One region of the Streptomyces sp. NPDC048370 genome, then DNA from elsewhere that is predicted to be linked to it. Evidence: riboswitches for the same ligand, from Rfam matches in the RefSeq annotation. Region 1 holds a riboswitch; the other holds the start of a gene.

Region 1 (7,460 bases):
ACCGAACGTGCGGGGCCTCGCCGCGATCCACGTCGGCACGACGGGGATCTGCGACTACGGAGCGGTGGCGGCGCAGCTCGCCGAGGCCTCCGGGGCGCGCATCCTGTACGGCTCCGAGGTCACCGCCGTCGACCGGCGGCCCTGGGGCGTCGCCGTCCGCACGGCGGCCGGGACGGTGGTGCGGGGGCGGGTCCTGGTGAACTGCGCGGGGCTGCAGTGCGACCGGGTGGCGCGGCTCGCGGGCGACGAGCCCGGCATGCGGATCGTGCCCTTCCGTGGCGAGTACTACGAGCTGGCGGACCCCTCCCTGATCCGGGGCCTGGTCTATCCGGTCCCTGACCCGGCCTTCCCGTTCCTGGGCGTCCATCTGACCCGGGGCGTCGACGGCGGCGTCCACGTCGGACCGAACGCGGTGCCGGCGCTCGCGCGGGAGGGGTACGACTGGTCGGTCGTCCGGCCCGGCGACCTGGTGGGGACGCTGGCGTGGCCGGGGTCCTGGCAGATCGCCCGGGAGCACTGGCGGTACGGAGCGGGGGAGCTGCGCCGCTCGCTGTCGAAGCGGGCCTTCACGGCGGCGGTGCGGCGCCTGCTGCCGTCCGTGGAGGAAACGGATCTGCGCCGGGCTCCGGCGGGGGTCCGGGCGCAGGCGGTGCTGCGGGACGGGACGCTGGTGGACGACTTCCTGATCCGCGAGGCGCCCCGGACGGTCCACGTCCTGAACGCACCGTCGCCGGCGGCGACGGCGTCGCTGCCGATCGGCCGCGAGGTGGCGTCCCGGGCGCTGGCCCTGCTGTAGCCCAGCGGTCGGGATCGTAGAATTGGGCGCATTGTGTCTGAGTCTCGCGAAGCCGCCACCCACCCCGAGCCCGTCTTCCAGCGGGGCAGCCAGAGGTTTGCCCCCGGTGAGGGGCCGCTGCCCGATCCCGCCGGATCGCACCACGAGCGGCGGATCCGCAGCTTCCAGCCGCGCCGCAGCCGCGTCACCACGGGGCAGGCCGAGGCGATGCTCAAGCGCTGGCCCGACTGGGGCCTCGACATCGACGGCAAGCGGGTCCTGGACCTGAAGGAGATGTTCGGCGGCCTGCCCGTCGTCCTGGAGATCGGCTTCGGCATGGGCGAGGCCACGGCCCAGATGGCCGCCGCCGACCCCGGCACCGGCATCCTCGCCGTGGACGTCCACACCCCCGGCCAGGGCAACCTCCTCGGTCTCGCCGACCGGGGCGGCCTGGAGAACGTCCGGGTCGCCAACGGCGACGCGATCATCCTGCTCCGCGAGATGCTCGGCGCCGACGCCCTCGACGGCTGCCGCGTCTACTTCCCGGACCCCTGGCCGAAGAAGCGCCACCACAAGCGGCGCCTCATCCAGCCCGAGTTCCTCACGCTGCTCGCGACCCGGATGAAGCCGGGCGCCGTCCTGCACTGCGCCACGGACTGGGAGGAGTACGCCGAGCAGATGCTCGAAGTCCTCTCCGCCCACCCCGACTTCGAGAACACCCGGCCCGAGGGCGGCTACGCGCCCCGCCCGGACTTCCGCCCCCTCACCCGCTTCGAGGGGCAGGGCCTGGACAAGGGGCATGTCGTGCACGACCTGCTTTTCCACAGGAAGTAGCTCTGCCGGTTCTGCTTTTCCACAGGAATGGGCAGATGTCGGAGAACTCCGTCGCGGGTGTCAGTCGTCCTCGTTAGGGTCGCTCACGTGTCGAACCACGTTCCCGTCCCCACTCGGGACACCGAGGAGCCGGCCTTCACGGCCGTTCCGGACCGCGCCCAGTGGCGCTACAGGCCTCGTCGCGCCTTCTGGCGCAGCAAGGTGGTCCGGGCCGTCGCCGTGATCACCGTGCTCGCGCTCTGCGCACTGGTGATCCTCGCGATCGTACGGGAGCAGACCGGCACCGAGGGCTTCCTCGTCGGCCTCGGCCTGGCCGTCCTGCCCGTCCCGCTGCTGATGGCCGCCTTCCGCTGGCTGGACCGGGTCGAGCCGGGTCCCTGGAAGAACCTGATCTTCGCCTTCGCCTGGGGGGCCTGCGCGGCGACGCTCGTCGCGATCCTCGCCAACTCCTTCGCGGTCCGCTGGATCGCGACCGCCACGGCCGACCCCGCCTCCGCCGAGTCCTGGGGCGCCACGGTCGTCGCCCCTGTCGTGGAGGAGAGCGCCAAGGCCGCGGCGATCCTGCTGATCTTCCTCTTCCGCAGACGGCACTTCACCGGCCTCGTCGACGGGGTCGTCGTCGCCGGCTTCACCGCCACCGGCTTCGCCTTCACCGAGAACATCCTCTATCTCGGCAACGCCTTCGGCGAGGACCAGGACCTCGGCTCCGGCGGCCTCGGCTCCATGACCGCGGGCACCTTCTTCGTACGGATCGTGATGTCGCCGTTCGCGCATCCGCTCTTCACGGTCTTCACCGGCCTCGGCTTCGCCTTCGCCGCCCTCGCCACCTCCCGGCGGAAGTTCCTGAGACTGCGCCGGACGCTGCTGCCGATCGCCGGGCTGCTCCTCGCCATGCTCATGCACGCCCTGTGGAACGGCTCGGCGACGATCCTCGGGCCACTGGGCTTCATCCTGGTCTACGGCATGTTCATGGTGCCCGCCTTCGGCCTGCTGACCTGGCTCGCGATATGGAGCAGGCAGCGCGAGCTGCGCACGATATCCGGGCAGCTCCCGGCGTACGCGGCGGCCGGCTGGCTCTCGCCCGCCGAACCGCTCGCGCTCTCCTCGATGCGAGCCCGCTCCCTTGCCCGCGACTTCGCCCGCCGTACGTACGGCCCGCCGGCCGCCACCGCCGTCGGCGAGTACGAGGCGTTCGCGACGACCCTCGCCTTCCTGCGCCACCGCGCCCAGCGCGGCGCGCCGGACCCGGACTTCATGGCGCGCGAGCAGGAGCTGCTCCACCACCTCTGGCAGCGCAAGCCCGTCGCCTCGCCCGCCCTCACGTACGCGGCGCGGGCGACGGGGCGGGTGTGGGCGCCGCCGCAGTACCTCGACTACGGCGGCTACAACCCGTACCGGAGCTAAGGGCTCCCTTTAGGGACGGCCCGTCATCCCAGGCTTCGGGGGCCTACGCCTCCGAGGCCTCCGTCAGGAGCGTCAGTTCCGCCGGGGTCAGGCGGAGGTCGGCCACGGCGACGAGCGCCGGGAGCTGGTCGACGGTACGGGCCGAGGCGATCGGGGCGACGACGGTCGCGCGGGAGGCGAGCCAGGCCAGGGCCACAGTGGCGACCTCGGCCTCGTGCGCCTCGGCCACCGTGTCGAGCGCGGCGAGGATCCGCCGGCCCCGCTCGGTCTCGGCGTGCTCGGCGGCGCCCTCGGCGCGGACGCTGTCGACGGTCTTCCCTGCGCGGTACTTGCCCGTGAGGAAGCCGGACGCCAGCGCGAAGTACGGGACGGCGGCGAGCCCGGCCCGCTCGGTGGTGGCCAGGAGCTCACCCTCGTACGTGTCGCGCGAGAGCAGGTTGTAGTGCGGCTGCAGGGCCACGTAGCGGGCGAGGCCCTCGGCCTCGGCGAAGTCCAGGGAGGCCTGGAGCCGTTCGGCCGAGATGTTGGAGGCGGCGACGGCGCGCACCTTGCCGTCCTTCACCAGCTGGTCGAGCGCGGTGACGATCTCCTCGACCGGGACGGTCGGGTCGTCGAAGTGCGTGTAGTACAGGTCGATGTAGTCGGTGCCGAGGCGGCGCAGCGACTCCTCGACGCCGGCCTTGATCGTGGTCGGGGCGAGCCCCTTGTACTGGGGGTGGGCGCCGACCTTCGTGGCGACGACGACCTCGGAGCGGTTGCCCCGGGTGGCCAGCCACTTGCCGATCAACGTCTCGGACTCGCCGCCCTGATTGCCCTCGGCCCAGGCGGAGTACATGTCGGCGGTGTCGACGAAGTTGCCGCCGGCGGCGGTGTAGGCGTCGAGGACGGCGAAGGACTGCTCCTGGTCGGCGGACCAGCCGAAGACGTTGCCGCCCAGCGCGAGGGGGAAGACGTGCAGATCGGAATTGCCCAGCGGGCGAAGAGAGGTCATGGGACGTTACAACGACTGCCCCGGACACGGGTATTCCGGCAGCCCTGACGTCCGGGGGGTGCCGTCAGGGCTGCCGGAGTCGTGAGGCCGAGTACGCGCGGGCCGGCGTCAGACCGTGAGGCCGGGGACGCGCGGGCCGGCGTCGGACCGTGAGGCCGGGGACGCGCCCTGGCGTCAGGCTGTGAGGTCGCGTCCCCGCGTCGGACCGAGAGGCGGGGACGCGTACGCGTCAGACCGAGAGGCCCTTGCTGCCCAGCCAGGCCGCCGGGTCGATGCCCGCGCCGCCCGGGGTGTGGACCTCCAGGTGCAGGTGCGGGCCGGTGACGTTGCCGGTCGCGCCCACGCGCCCGATCGTGTCGCCGGTGCCCACGGACTGGCCGACGCTCGCCGTCATCGAGGACAGGTGGGCGTACCAGACCTCCGTACCGTCCTCCAGCTCCAGGACGATCCGGTAGCCGTACGAGCCGGACCAGCCCGCCGACTTGATCGTGCCGCCGTGCACCGCCTTGACCGGCGTGCCGGTGGGCGCCGCGAAGTCGAGGCCGGTGTGCTGGCCGGAGGACCACATGGAGCCGGACTGGCCGTACGTGGAGGTGATCGTGTACGAGGACGTGGGCAGCGAGTAGCTCGCGGCGAGCTTCGCCAGGCGCTCCGCCTCGGCCTTCGCCGCCGCCTCCTCCTCGGCCTTCTTCTTCGCCGCGGCCGCTTCCTTCTCGGCCTGGTCCGCCTTGGCCGCCGCCTCGACGGCGGCCTTCTCCGCGGCCGCCTTCTCCGCCGCGGCCTTCTCGGCTGCGTCGGCGGAGGCCTGCTGCTGCTCGGCCTGCTGGAGGATGCGGGCGCGCAGCGCCTCGCCGGCGTCGGCCGTCGAGGCGGAGGCGGAGGCGGACTCGGCGCCGGAGGTCTTCTCGACGTCGCCGGCCGGCAGGGCGAGGGTGGCCGTGAGCGGCTGCGGGTTGGTCGTACCGGAGTCCGTACCGTCCGCGCCGTCCTCGTCGGAGATGAACTCGCCGACGCCGGGCAGCTCGGAGGCGTCCGGCAGGTCGAGGTCGGGGAGCGATATCGAGACCGGGGGCTTCTCCTTGGCGGTCGCCATGCCGCCCGCGCCGACGGCCGCGATGACGCCGACACCGAGGACGGTGGAGGAGCGGGCGAAGCCGGAGCGCTGCTTCACGACGCGGTGGCGGCCACCCGAACGGGCCTGCTGGCGCAGGGAGTCCTCGGTGGGGTTCCACTCCCCCCACGTCGCCGCGTCGTCGTCCGTCCCGGCGGCACCACGGGCACCGAACGCGTTGAACCCGTCAGAAAGGCCTTCGGGGGCAGGGCTGTTGGACGCCACGGAGGCGCACTCCTTTCCTTCCTTCTCGCCTACCGGGTTAGCTGACGGGTTCGGAGCAGGAAGGTCTCCTACGAGCGGTTCCGCACGAGTGCGAAGGTGCCCGATTCACCCCAAGTAGTGGTTCCCCGGTTCCCTTTCAGGATTCGGCGCGTGCGCACGGTGCCGTCTCTTACGACGGCTGGGACGACCGCGCTGCGTTATCGAACGTTAATAGACACGAGGGCCGGATTCCAAGCCGTTCCGGTTGATCATTTCCGCGATTGAGCTGGTACAGCCCGATTTGACCTCGCTTCAGTACGGACCCCGAACGACACCCCAGAACTGACGGTGCGTCAATTGTTATCGGAGTGGTACCCCTCCACTACGGATGGTCACGGCACTGTCGGCGGCACTGGTCACGGCACCACGGGCATCGTGCGGCGCCGCTCCGGCTGGCCCGCTGCGGGGCGGCTCACGGCCAGCAGCGCCATGTCGTCGGTGGAACCCCCGCCCGTGAACCGGCGGACGTCGTCGACGAGCGCGTCCAGCAGCTCCTCCGGCCCCGGGAAGATCCTCCCTGCGAGCCGCTCGGCCGGTTCGTAGAAGGCCCCGTCCGCGTCGCGCGCCTCGGAGAGCCCGTCGGTGTAGAGGAGCAGCGTGGCGCCCGGCGGGTACGGGACCTCGTCGGCCCGGTCCGGCCAGGCGGCCAACTCGCCCATGCCGAGCGGCAGCGCCGGTTCGGTCGGCTCCAGGAGCGCCAGGCCCCCGTCCGCGTACAGCAGCAGCGGCTCGGGGTGGCCGCGGTTGACCACCCGTACCCGCCCGTCGCCGCGCGGGATCTCGGCCAGTACGGCGGTGGTGAACCCCTCGAAGGCGTCGAGCCCGTCGCGGCGGGTGCCCTCGCGGGCCAGCGCCCGTTCGAGGCGCTGCGCGACGCCTTCGAGGCTCGCCTCCTGCTCCGCCGCCTCCCGGAAGGCGCCGATCACGACGGCGACCGCCTCGACCGCGTCGAGCCCCTTGCCGCGCACGTCACCGACGACGAGCCGGACCCCGTACGGCGTGTCCTGGACGGCGAACAGGTCGCCGCCGATGAACGCGTCCGCCTGCGCGGCCTCGTACCGGGCCGCGACATGGAGCCCGCCGATCCGCTCGGCGGGCGTCGGCAGCACGGCCTTCTGCGCGGTCTCCGCGATCACCCGCGCCGAGGCGAGCCGCTCACCGCTGCGCCGTACGACCCGGTTGATCAGCAGGGCGAGGACGGAGACGGTGAGGACGGTCAGTGTCTCGGTGAGGGCGGGGACCTCGTCGGTGGTGTGGTTGTACACGTGCAGCCCGATGCTGGCGACGACGGCGGCGATGCCGGTGAGCAGTGTCGTCAGCATGGAGAAGAACGGGGCGGCGATGAGCGGCGCGGCGGAGAACATCGGGGAGGCGGTGTACGCGGCGGGAGTGGACAGGTCGAAGACGACACCGCCGAGGATCACAAGAGGCGGCAGCGCGCGGATGAACCGCCGGGCCTGCTCGGCCCGCCCGCGCGGCGCCCGCGACCCGAGCCCGTTGGCCGACCCGTTCGCCGTCCCGTTGGCCGATCCGTTCGCCCGCCCGTTCACCGACCCGTGCGCCGACCCGTTCGTCCGCCCGTTCTTACGCCGGTCCGTCCGCCCGGTCCTGCGCCGGTCCGGCCGCCCGCTCCTGCGCTCGTTCGCCCGCCCGTTCGCCTCTCCCCGAGCGGCTCCCCGCGGTCCCTGCCCCCGCCCCTGCCCCTTCCCCTGGCCCTGCCCCACCTGTGCTCTCCTGCCCGGTCCGTACACGGCACGGCGACGGACGGTACCGCGCCCTCCCCAGGGTGGCGGGAGCCGCGCCGCGTGGCGACCCCCGCTCGGCCAAGTGGGTTACGCGCGCAGTCGGCCGCCCCGCGCCAGGGCACCCACCGCCGCCGCGCAGCCGAGGCCGACCCCGCACAGCACCAGCCACGGCGTCACCGACCACCCGGTCACATCGAGCAGCACGCCCGTCCCCAGGTTCCCGAGGGTGATCCCGATCCCGCAGACGGTGTTGTAGAGCCCGTAGTGCGTGGCCACCCACCGCCCGCCCGCGAGGGCGACGACGGTGTCCATCTCGTACGGGTAGAGCACCGCGTT
Region 2 (7,460 bases), on a different contig from region 1:
CCGCAGGACGGGTACGTCGCGGGTGTCGAAGCCGGTCGTCACCATCACCGTGCCGACGGCCGAGGTGAGGTCGGCGACGGCGCGCTCGAAGCGCTCGGCGACGTCGTCGGGGTCGGTGCCGGGGCGGATGATGTCGTTGCCGCCCGCGCAGAAGCTCACCAGGTCGGGGGCGAGTTCCTTGGCCCGCGGGACCTGCTCCGCCACGATCTGGTCGAGAAGGCGGCCTCGGACGGCCAGGTTGGCGTAACGGAATGCGTCGTGCTCCGGCAATTGGTCGGCGAGCAGCACCGCGAAGCGGTCCGCCCAGCCGACGTACTTCCCGTCGGGCCCCGGATCTCCCACGCCCTCGGTGAAGCTGTCCCCGATCGCCGCGTACGACCCGAATGCGTTCATGTCTCTTGATCTCGAATCGTCTGCCACGGGAGTTCATCTTTCCCTTACACATGTGACCTACGCGACCGTAAGGAGGGGTTGACGCCGGGTGAGATACGCCACCGGTCAAGATTCCACCAAGCCGGAATACACCGCAGGGGCCCGGCACACCGAAGTGCCGGGCCCCTGTGGGGTGCTGCGGGTGACGCGGAAGCGTCAGATGCCGACGCCGTGCTGGCGCAGGTACGCCAGCGGGTCGATGTCCGCGCCGTAGCTCGGACCGGTGCGGATCTCGAAGTGCAGGTGCGGGCCACTGGAGTTGCCGGTCGAACCGGAGAGGCCGATCTGCTGGCCGCCCGTGACGGACTGCCCGGCGGAGACGGAGAGGGAGGAGAGGTGGGCGTACTGGGAGTACGTGCCGTCGGCGTGCTGGATGACGACCTCGTTGCCGTACGCGCCGCTCCAGCCGGCCGAGTGGACGGTGCCCGCACCGACGGCCTTGACCGAGGTGCCGGAGGAGGCGATGAAGTCGACACCGGTGTGGTAGCCGGAGGACCACATCGAGCCGGAGGCCCGGTACGGGGTGGAGACGCCGCCGTCGACCGGGGCGACCCAGCCGGAGGAGGAGGTCTTCGCGGGGGCGGACTGCGTCGCAGCGGAGTCCTGGGTGGACGCCACGGTGCCGCGGTCGGAGGAGCGGGAGCTGCGCGACTCGCTCGCGTCGGAGGAGGACTTCTTCTCAGCCTTGGGCGCGGCCTTCGGGGCAGCCTTGGGCGCGGCCTTCGGGGCGACCTTGGCCGTCGACTTGGCGCCGAGGGTGAGCTTCATGCCGGGCAGGATCAGCGACGGGTCCTCGCCGACGACCTGGCGGTTGTCGGAGTAGAGCTTCTGCCAGCCGCCCGCGAGGTGGTACTCGGCGGCGATCTTCGACAGGTAGTCGCCGGGGACGACGGAGTACGTCTTCGGCTTCGCGGTGGGGGCGGCGGCCGGAGCGGCCTTCGCCTGAGCGGCGGCGACGGCGGTGACGGCCTTCTCGGGCGTCACGGTCGGAGCGGCCTTCTCGGCGGCGTGGGCTCCGGTCGCGCCGAGCAGCGGCAGGGCGACGACGGCGCCGCCGGTACCGGCGGCGACGAATCCGCGCGTGATCGGGTTGACCTTGGGACGGCGATGCTTACCCTTCGCGGGCATGGCGAATTCCTCTCCGTCGCCTACGAGGTGAGCTGTCGGGTTCGGACTGGAGATGTCCGGCCGCGTTCTCACGCGGCTTCACCCCAAGCCGTCCGGATAGACCGGTGCGGCGTACTTACCTGGGTCCCCCGCTCCTGCCGTACGTGGATGGGTGCGGATTCCGGACGGTGGCAGGATTCGGCGGTCCGACCGGATTGACGGTGACGCTAGACGAGCGGGGTCGAGGCGAACAAGCCGCCGGTTTCCGTTCGCATTCCGCGGCGTGATATCCGTACCGAATTCCGGTCACCCTCCGTGGATGACGGTGGATCGATTTCCTTTTCCGGTACGGGAATTACCTCGGACGATCAGGCACGGTCCGTCACCTTTATGACGCTGCTCACGCCCCGAATACCATCTCCCCTGCAATCAGGGCGCGTTATACCGAAGGGTCCAATTCGGACAGAACACCCAATCCCCTACCCAGGGGTGCGCACGACCCCGGGCACCCGGGATGATTGGCCCAGGAGTCGATCAGGAACCGATCGCGATCCGTCAACCTTCAGGAGCACTCGTGACGCAGCAGCTGCCGCAGGTCCCGTCGACCGAACCCGAGCTCACCGGGGTACGCAACTTCCGGGACGTGGGCGGACTGCCGACCGTGGACGGCGGTTCGGTGCGGTTCGGCCGCCTCTTCCGCAGCGGCCACCTCGCCCACGCGACCGAGGAGGACGCGGCGTTCCTCTCCACCCTCGGACTCCACACGATCTTCGACTTCCGCAATCAGGCCGACGTGAGGATCGAGGGCCCGGACGTCGAACTGCCCGGCGTACGGAACGTGAACATACCGCTCAACGACCCGGCCGACGGCAAGGAGTTCTGGAAGCTCGTCAGGTCCGGCGAGCTGGAGCAGCTCCGCGCCATCCTGGGGGACGGCAAGGCCGCGACCCGAATGTCCGATTCGTACCGGCAGATGATCGTCGAGCGGACCGCGGAGCACAGCCGCATCCTGCACGCGCTCGCCGAGGACAGCGTCCCCGCGCTCATGCACTGCGCGGCCGGCAAGGACCGGGCCGGCCTCTCGATCGCGATCTCACTGCTCGCCGTGGGCGTCGAGCGCGAGGCGGTCGAGGCCGACTACGTCAAGTCGAACGACCCGCACCGCCGCTACAAGGTGCGCCGCAGCTCCACCTCCGCGGACGCGATGGCGCCCGAGGTGATGGAGCTGATCAGCCCGCTGTTCGACGCGCGGGTGGAGTACCTGCGGGCCGCGTTCGAGACGATGGAGCAGACCTGGGGGACGGTCGAGAACTACCTGACCGAGGGCCTGAAGCTCACCCCGGAGACCCGTGCGCGGCTGCGCGAGCGGCTCGTCGTCGAGGCGTGACCGCGCCCCTGCCTGGTCACTGGTTCTGCGCGCCGAGGGCGAACAGCAGATAGAGGAAGCCGGCGAAGAGGTGCCCCGCCACGAGGTAGGCGAAGAGGCGGAGCACCAGCCCCTTGGGGAACTTACCGGCCTCGCGCTCCTCGCCGGTGACCGGCTTGAACTTCTCGGACATATCGGTCCTTTCCGGAGGGCTCAGCGCAGATGCGGTGCGCCGTCACCAAGGCACAGCTCGGCGGCGGGGCTCTGCATCAGCGTGTGGACGAAGAGCAGCTCGGCCCCGCCGCGACCGGCGGCGCCGATGCGGTGCGGGGTGAGCGAGTCGAAGTGCGCGCTGTCCCCGGGATCCAGGACATGGACGGCGTCGCCGAGCGAGAGGCGCACCTGCCCGTCGAGGACGTGCAGCCACTCCTCCCCGGGATGGACGCGCACGATGTCGGCCCGGGTGGCGTACGGCACGTGGACGCGGAGCGCCTGCAGGGCGCGGCCCGCTCCCCCGGCCTGGCGGTAGGTCCAGCCGTCGGCCTCGACGGGCTCGGACCGGCCGGCCCGGACGATCGGATCGCGCTCGGCCGGAACCTCGCCCAGGAGCGCCGAGACCGTCGTACCGTAGATACGGGCCAGGGCGAGCAGCATCGGGAGCGAGGGTTGCCGGTGGCCCGTCTCGAGCCGGGAGAGATGGGCCGGGGAGAGTCCGGCCCGCTGCGCGGCGGCCTCCAGGGTCAGCCCGCGACGCCGGCGCAGGCCGCGCAGCTGCGGTGCGACGTCCGGCAGGACGGCGGCGGTCGGATCGGATGACTCGGGATCCGGTGCGGCAGGGCCCGGTGCGGCAAGGTCCGGTGCGGCAGGGTCCGGGGACGGCTCCCCGGGGAGGTGCTCCATGCCTCCATTTCGCCAGGATCTTCCCTCTGAGGCAAATTTCTTGCCCCAGAGGCAAAGATCCACGCCCCGTGCGCTTACGGAACGGATCGCCCGCCCGTCAGCGCTGCGCGACCGCCTGCTTGACCAGCGTCTTCCCGAAGTCCCACATCAGCCCGCCGCCACCGTGGGCGTCGTCCATCACCGCCGTGAACGCGGTCACGAAGCGGTCCACGTCGGCCTCGTCGATGACCAGCGGCGGGATCAGCTTGATCACCTCCAGATGGTCGCCCGACACCTGGGTCAGGATCCGGTGGCGCTGGAGCAGTGGCACGACGACCATCTGCGCGAAGAGGCCCTTACGGGCGGCCTGCAGCATCGTCCACCGGCTGCGCAGCCCGAGCGACGAGGGCCGCCCGAACTCGATCCCGATCATCAGCCCGCGCCCTCGGATCTCGTGCAGCAGCTCGTAGCGCGGCACCAGCTCCTTCAGGCGCGAGGAGAGCAGCTCGCCGATCCGCCGCGCGTGCGCCACCGTCCCCTCGTTCTCCATCACCGAGAGCACGGCGAGCCCGGCGGCCATGGCCTGGGCGTTCGATCCGAAGCTGGCGGAGTGGACGAGGACGCGGTCCATGGACGAGTAGACCTTCTTGAAGATCCAGTCCTTGCCGAGCGTCGCGCCTACGGGCACGTACCCGCCGGAGAGCGCCTTGGCGACACAGAGCAGGTCCGGTTCGACACCCTCCTCGTGCTGGTACGCGTAGAAGTCCCCGGTCCTGCCGAGGCCGGTCTGCACCTCGTCGGCGATCAGCAGGGCCCCGTGCCGGTGCAGCAGCTCCTGGGCGGCGCGCAGGAAGCCGGGCGGAGCCTCGTGCACGCCCTTGCCCTGGATGGGCTCGACCACGAAGCCCGCCACGTCGCCCTCGCGGAGCTCCCGCTCCAGGGCGTCGAGGTCGCCGAGGCCGATCGCGGTGTCGGGCAGCAGCGGGGCGAAGCCGTCCCGGAAGCCCTTCTCGCCGTTGACCGAGAGGGCACCCGTGGTCAGGCCGTGGAAGGCGTGGGAGCAGTAGAGGATCCTGGGCTTCCCGGTGGCGTACCGGGCGAACTTCAGGGCGGTCTCCACCGCCTCCGTACCGCTGTTGCCGAAGAAGACCCGGTCGAGGTGCGGGCTGTGGGCGAGCAGCTTCTCGGCGAGCAGGCCGGGCAGCGGCTGGCAGTCGAAGCGGGTGAGGTCGGCGAGCTGGGCGTCGAGGACGTCGTGGAGGGCCTGGCGGACGACGGGGTGGTGCCGGCCGAGGCCCATGACGCCGAAGCCGGCCAGCATGTCGAGGTGGTCCTCGCCGTCGGCGTCCCAGAAGTGGGCGCCCTCGGCCCGTTCGTAGACCTTGTCGAAGCCGATCGTGTGCAGCATGCGCGGAAGCTGGTGGTTGAGGTACCGGGTGTGCAGCTCGTAGCGCTCCGCGCCGCGTTCGGCGAGCAGTGCCGAGAGGTCGAACTCCTTGCTCATCGCCCCTTCTTCCGGGTCAGTGCGGCGCTGATGCTCCCGGCGATCTCCACCGGGGTGAGGCCGAGGTCGGCGAGCACCTCGCCGCGCTTGGCGTGGGCGAGGAACTGTTCGGGGATCCCGAAGGTCCTCAGGGGGACGTCGACGCCCGCGTCGCGCAGGGCCTGGCCGACGGCGGCCCCGACTCCACCGGTGCGGACGCCGTCCTCGACGACGGCCACCATGCGGTGTCGTTCGGCGAGCGGGGCGAGGGCCTCGTCGACCGGTTTGACCCAGCGGGGGTCGACCACGGTGCAGCGGATGCCGCGTCCGGCGAGCAGATCGGCGGCCTGGAGGCAGGCCTCGGCCATGACGCCGACGGAGACGAGGAGCACGTCGGCGTCCTCGTCCCGGAGGAGCACGTCCATCGAGCCGATCCGGTCGACGGCCGGGACCGGCGCGCCCACCGTCTCCTTGGGGAAGCGCAGCACGGTCGGTGCGTCGTCGACGGCGACGGCCTCGCGCAGCTGGGCGCGCAGCTCGTCGGCGTCGCGCGGGGCGGCGATCCGCAGTCCCGGCACGACCTGGAGGACGGAGAGGTCCCACATGCCGTTGTGGGAGGGGCCGTCCGTGCCGGTCACGCCCGCCCGGTCGAGGACGAAGGTGACGCCGCACCTGTGCAGGGCGACGTCCATGAGCAGCTGGTCGAAGGCGCGGTTGAGGAAGGTCGCGTAGACGGCCACCACCGGGTGGAGTCCGCCGGTGGCCAGGCCGGCGGCCGAGACGACGGCGTGCTGCTCGGCGATGCCGACGTCCCAGACCCGGTCGGGGAAGAGCTCGGCGAACTTCGTGAGGCCGACGGGGTGGAGCATGGCCGCGGTGATCGCGACGACGTCCGGTCGCTCGGCCCCGATCTCGGCGATCGCGTCCCCGAAGACGGAGGTCCAGGAGGGGCCGGCCGAGGGGGCGAGCGGCTCGCAGGTGACCGGGTCCATGGCGCCGACGGCGTGGAAGCGGTCCGCCTCGTCCTCCAGGGCCGGGCGGTAGCCGCGGCCCTTCTCGGTGAGGCAGTGCACCAGGACCGGCCCGTGGAAGCGCTGGGCCCGGCGCAGGGCGGATTCGACGGCTGCGAGGTCGTGGCCGTCGACGGGACCGACGTACTTGAGCCCCAGGTCCTCGAAGAGCCCCTGCGGGGCGAACGCGTCCTTGAACCCCTTCTTCGCGCCGTGCAGCGAGCCGTAGAGCGGCTGTCCGATCACGGGCGTGTGCTGCAGGACGTCCTTGCCCCAGGAGAGGACCCGCTCGTACCCGTCGGTGGTCCGCAGGGCGGCCAGGTGGTCGGCGAGCCCGCCGATCGTCGGGGCGTAGGAACGCTCGTTGTCGTTGACCACGACGATCAGGGGCCGGTCGCGGGCGGCGGCGATGTTGTTGAGCGCCTCCCAGGCCATGCCGCCGGTCAGGGCGCCGTCACCGATGACGGCGACCACGTGGTCGCCCTTCTCCAGGACCTCGTTGGCCTTGGCGAGACCGTCGGCCCAGCCGAGGACCGTCGAGGCGTGCGAGTTCTCGATGACGTCGTGGGCCGACTCCTCTCGGGAGGGGTAGCCGGAGAGCCCGCCCTTGCAGCGCAGCTTGGAGAAGTCCTGGCGTCCGGTGAGGAGTTTGTGGACGTAGCTCTGGTGCCCGGTGTCCCAGAGGATCCGGTCGTCGGGTGAGTCGAAGACCCGGTGCAGCGCGATGGTCAGCTCCACCACGCCGAGGTTGGGTCCCAGATGGCCCCCCGTCCTGGCGACCGCGTGGATGAGGAACTGCCGGATCTCCTCCGCCAGTTCGTCGAGCTCCGCGCCGCTCAGCGGCCGGAGGTCGCGCGGCCCCCGGATGCTCTCCAGAATCGTCATGCTCGGCCCCCTTTCGTCGATCGGCAGGTACGCCCTCGGCCGTGCGGCCGTGCTCGGCGGTACGGGAGGCCCGCGCGCGGTGGTGCAGCGGGCCCTCCCGTACGCGTCACGTCATCCGCGGTCGTGTCATCCGCGGTTGCCCGAGACCGTCTCGCGGGCCGCCCTCAGGGACTCCTTCAGCGAGCCCATGGTGGCGAGGACGGCCGTCGGCTCGTAGCCGCAGTGCGCCATGCAGTTGGCGCAGCGCGGGTCCTTGCCCCGGCCGTACTTGTCCCAGTCGGTCTCCTCGATCAGCTCC

The links. Region 1 has a riboswitch for cyclic di-AMP ahead of ACGFYP_RS07345 (M23 family metallopeptidase). Riboswitches for the same ligand answer to the same signal wherever they lie in the genome.
Region 2: linked by a shared signal. The riboswitch ahead of ACGFYP_RS02940 (peptidoglycan DD-metalloendopeptidase family protein) and the one ahead of ACGFYP_RS07345 (M23 family metallopeptidase) in region 1 are both predicted to bind cyclic di-AMP.

Annotation. Positions count from the first base shown of each region.
Region 1 covers NZ_JBICYI010000003.1:17,185-24,644, forward strand. The annotation lists gene lhgO (L-2-hydroxyglutarate oxidase) at 1-796, shown strand, start outside; gene trmB (tRNA (guanosine(46)-N7)-methyltransferase TrmB) at 830-1,609, shown strand; gene ACGFYP_RS07335 (PrsW family intramembrane metalloprotease) at 1,637-3,013, shown strand; gene ACGFYP_RS07340 (aldo/keto reductase) at 3,057-4,004, opposite strand; gene ACGFYP_RS07345 (M23 family metallopeptidase) at 4,234-5,340, opposite strand; cyclic di-AMP (ydaO/yuaA leader) riboswitch at 5,352-5,499, opposite strand; gene ACGFYP_RS07350 (PP2C family protein-serine/threonine phosphatase) at 5,736-6,929, opposite strand; gene ACGFYP_RS07355 (MFS transporter) at 7,212-7,460, opposite strand, start outside.
Region 2 covers NZ_JBICYI010000001.1:688,354-695,813, forward strand. The annotation lists gene ACGFYP_RS02935 (SGNH/GDSL hydrolase family protein) at 1-420, opposite strand, end outside; gene ACGFYP_RS02940 (peptidoglycan DD-metalloendopeptidase family protein) at 589-1,560, opposite strand; cyclic di-AMP (ydaO/yuaA leader) riboswitch at 1,565-1,753, opposite strand; gene ACGFYP_RS02945 (tyrosine-protein phosphatase) at 2,114-2,926, shown strand; gene ACGFYP_RS02950 (DUF6126 family protein) at 2,943-3,098, opposite strand; gene ACGFYP_RS02955 (helix-turn-helix domain-containing protein) at 3,119-3,805, opposite strand; gene ACGFYP_RS02960 (aspartate aminotransferase family protein) at 3,903-5,288, opposite strand; gene dxs (1-deoxy-D-xylulose-5-phosphate synthase) at 5,285-7,162, opposite strand; gene hpnH (adenosyl-hopene transferase HpnH) at 7,289-7,460, opposite strand, start outside.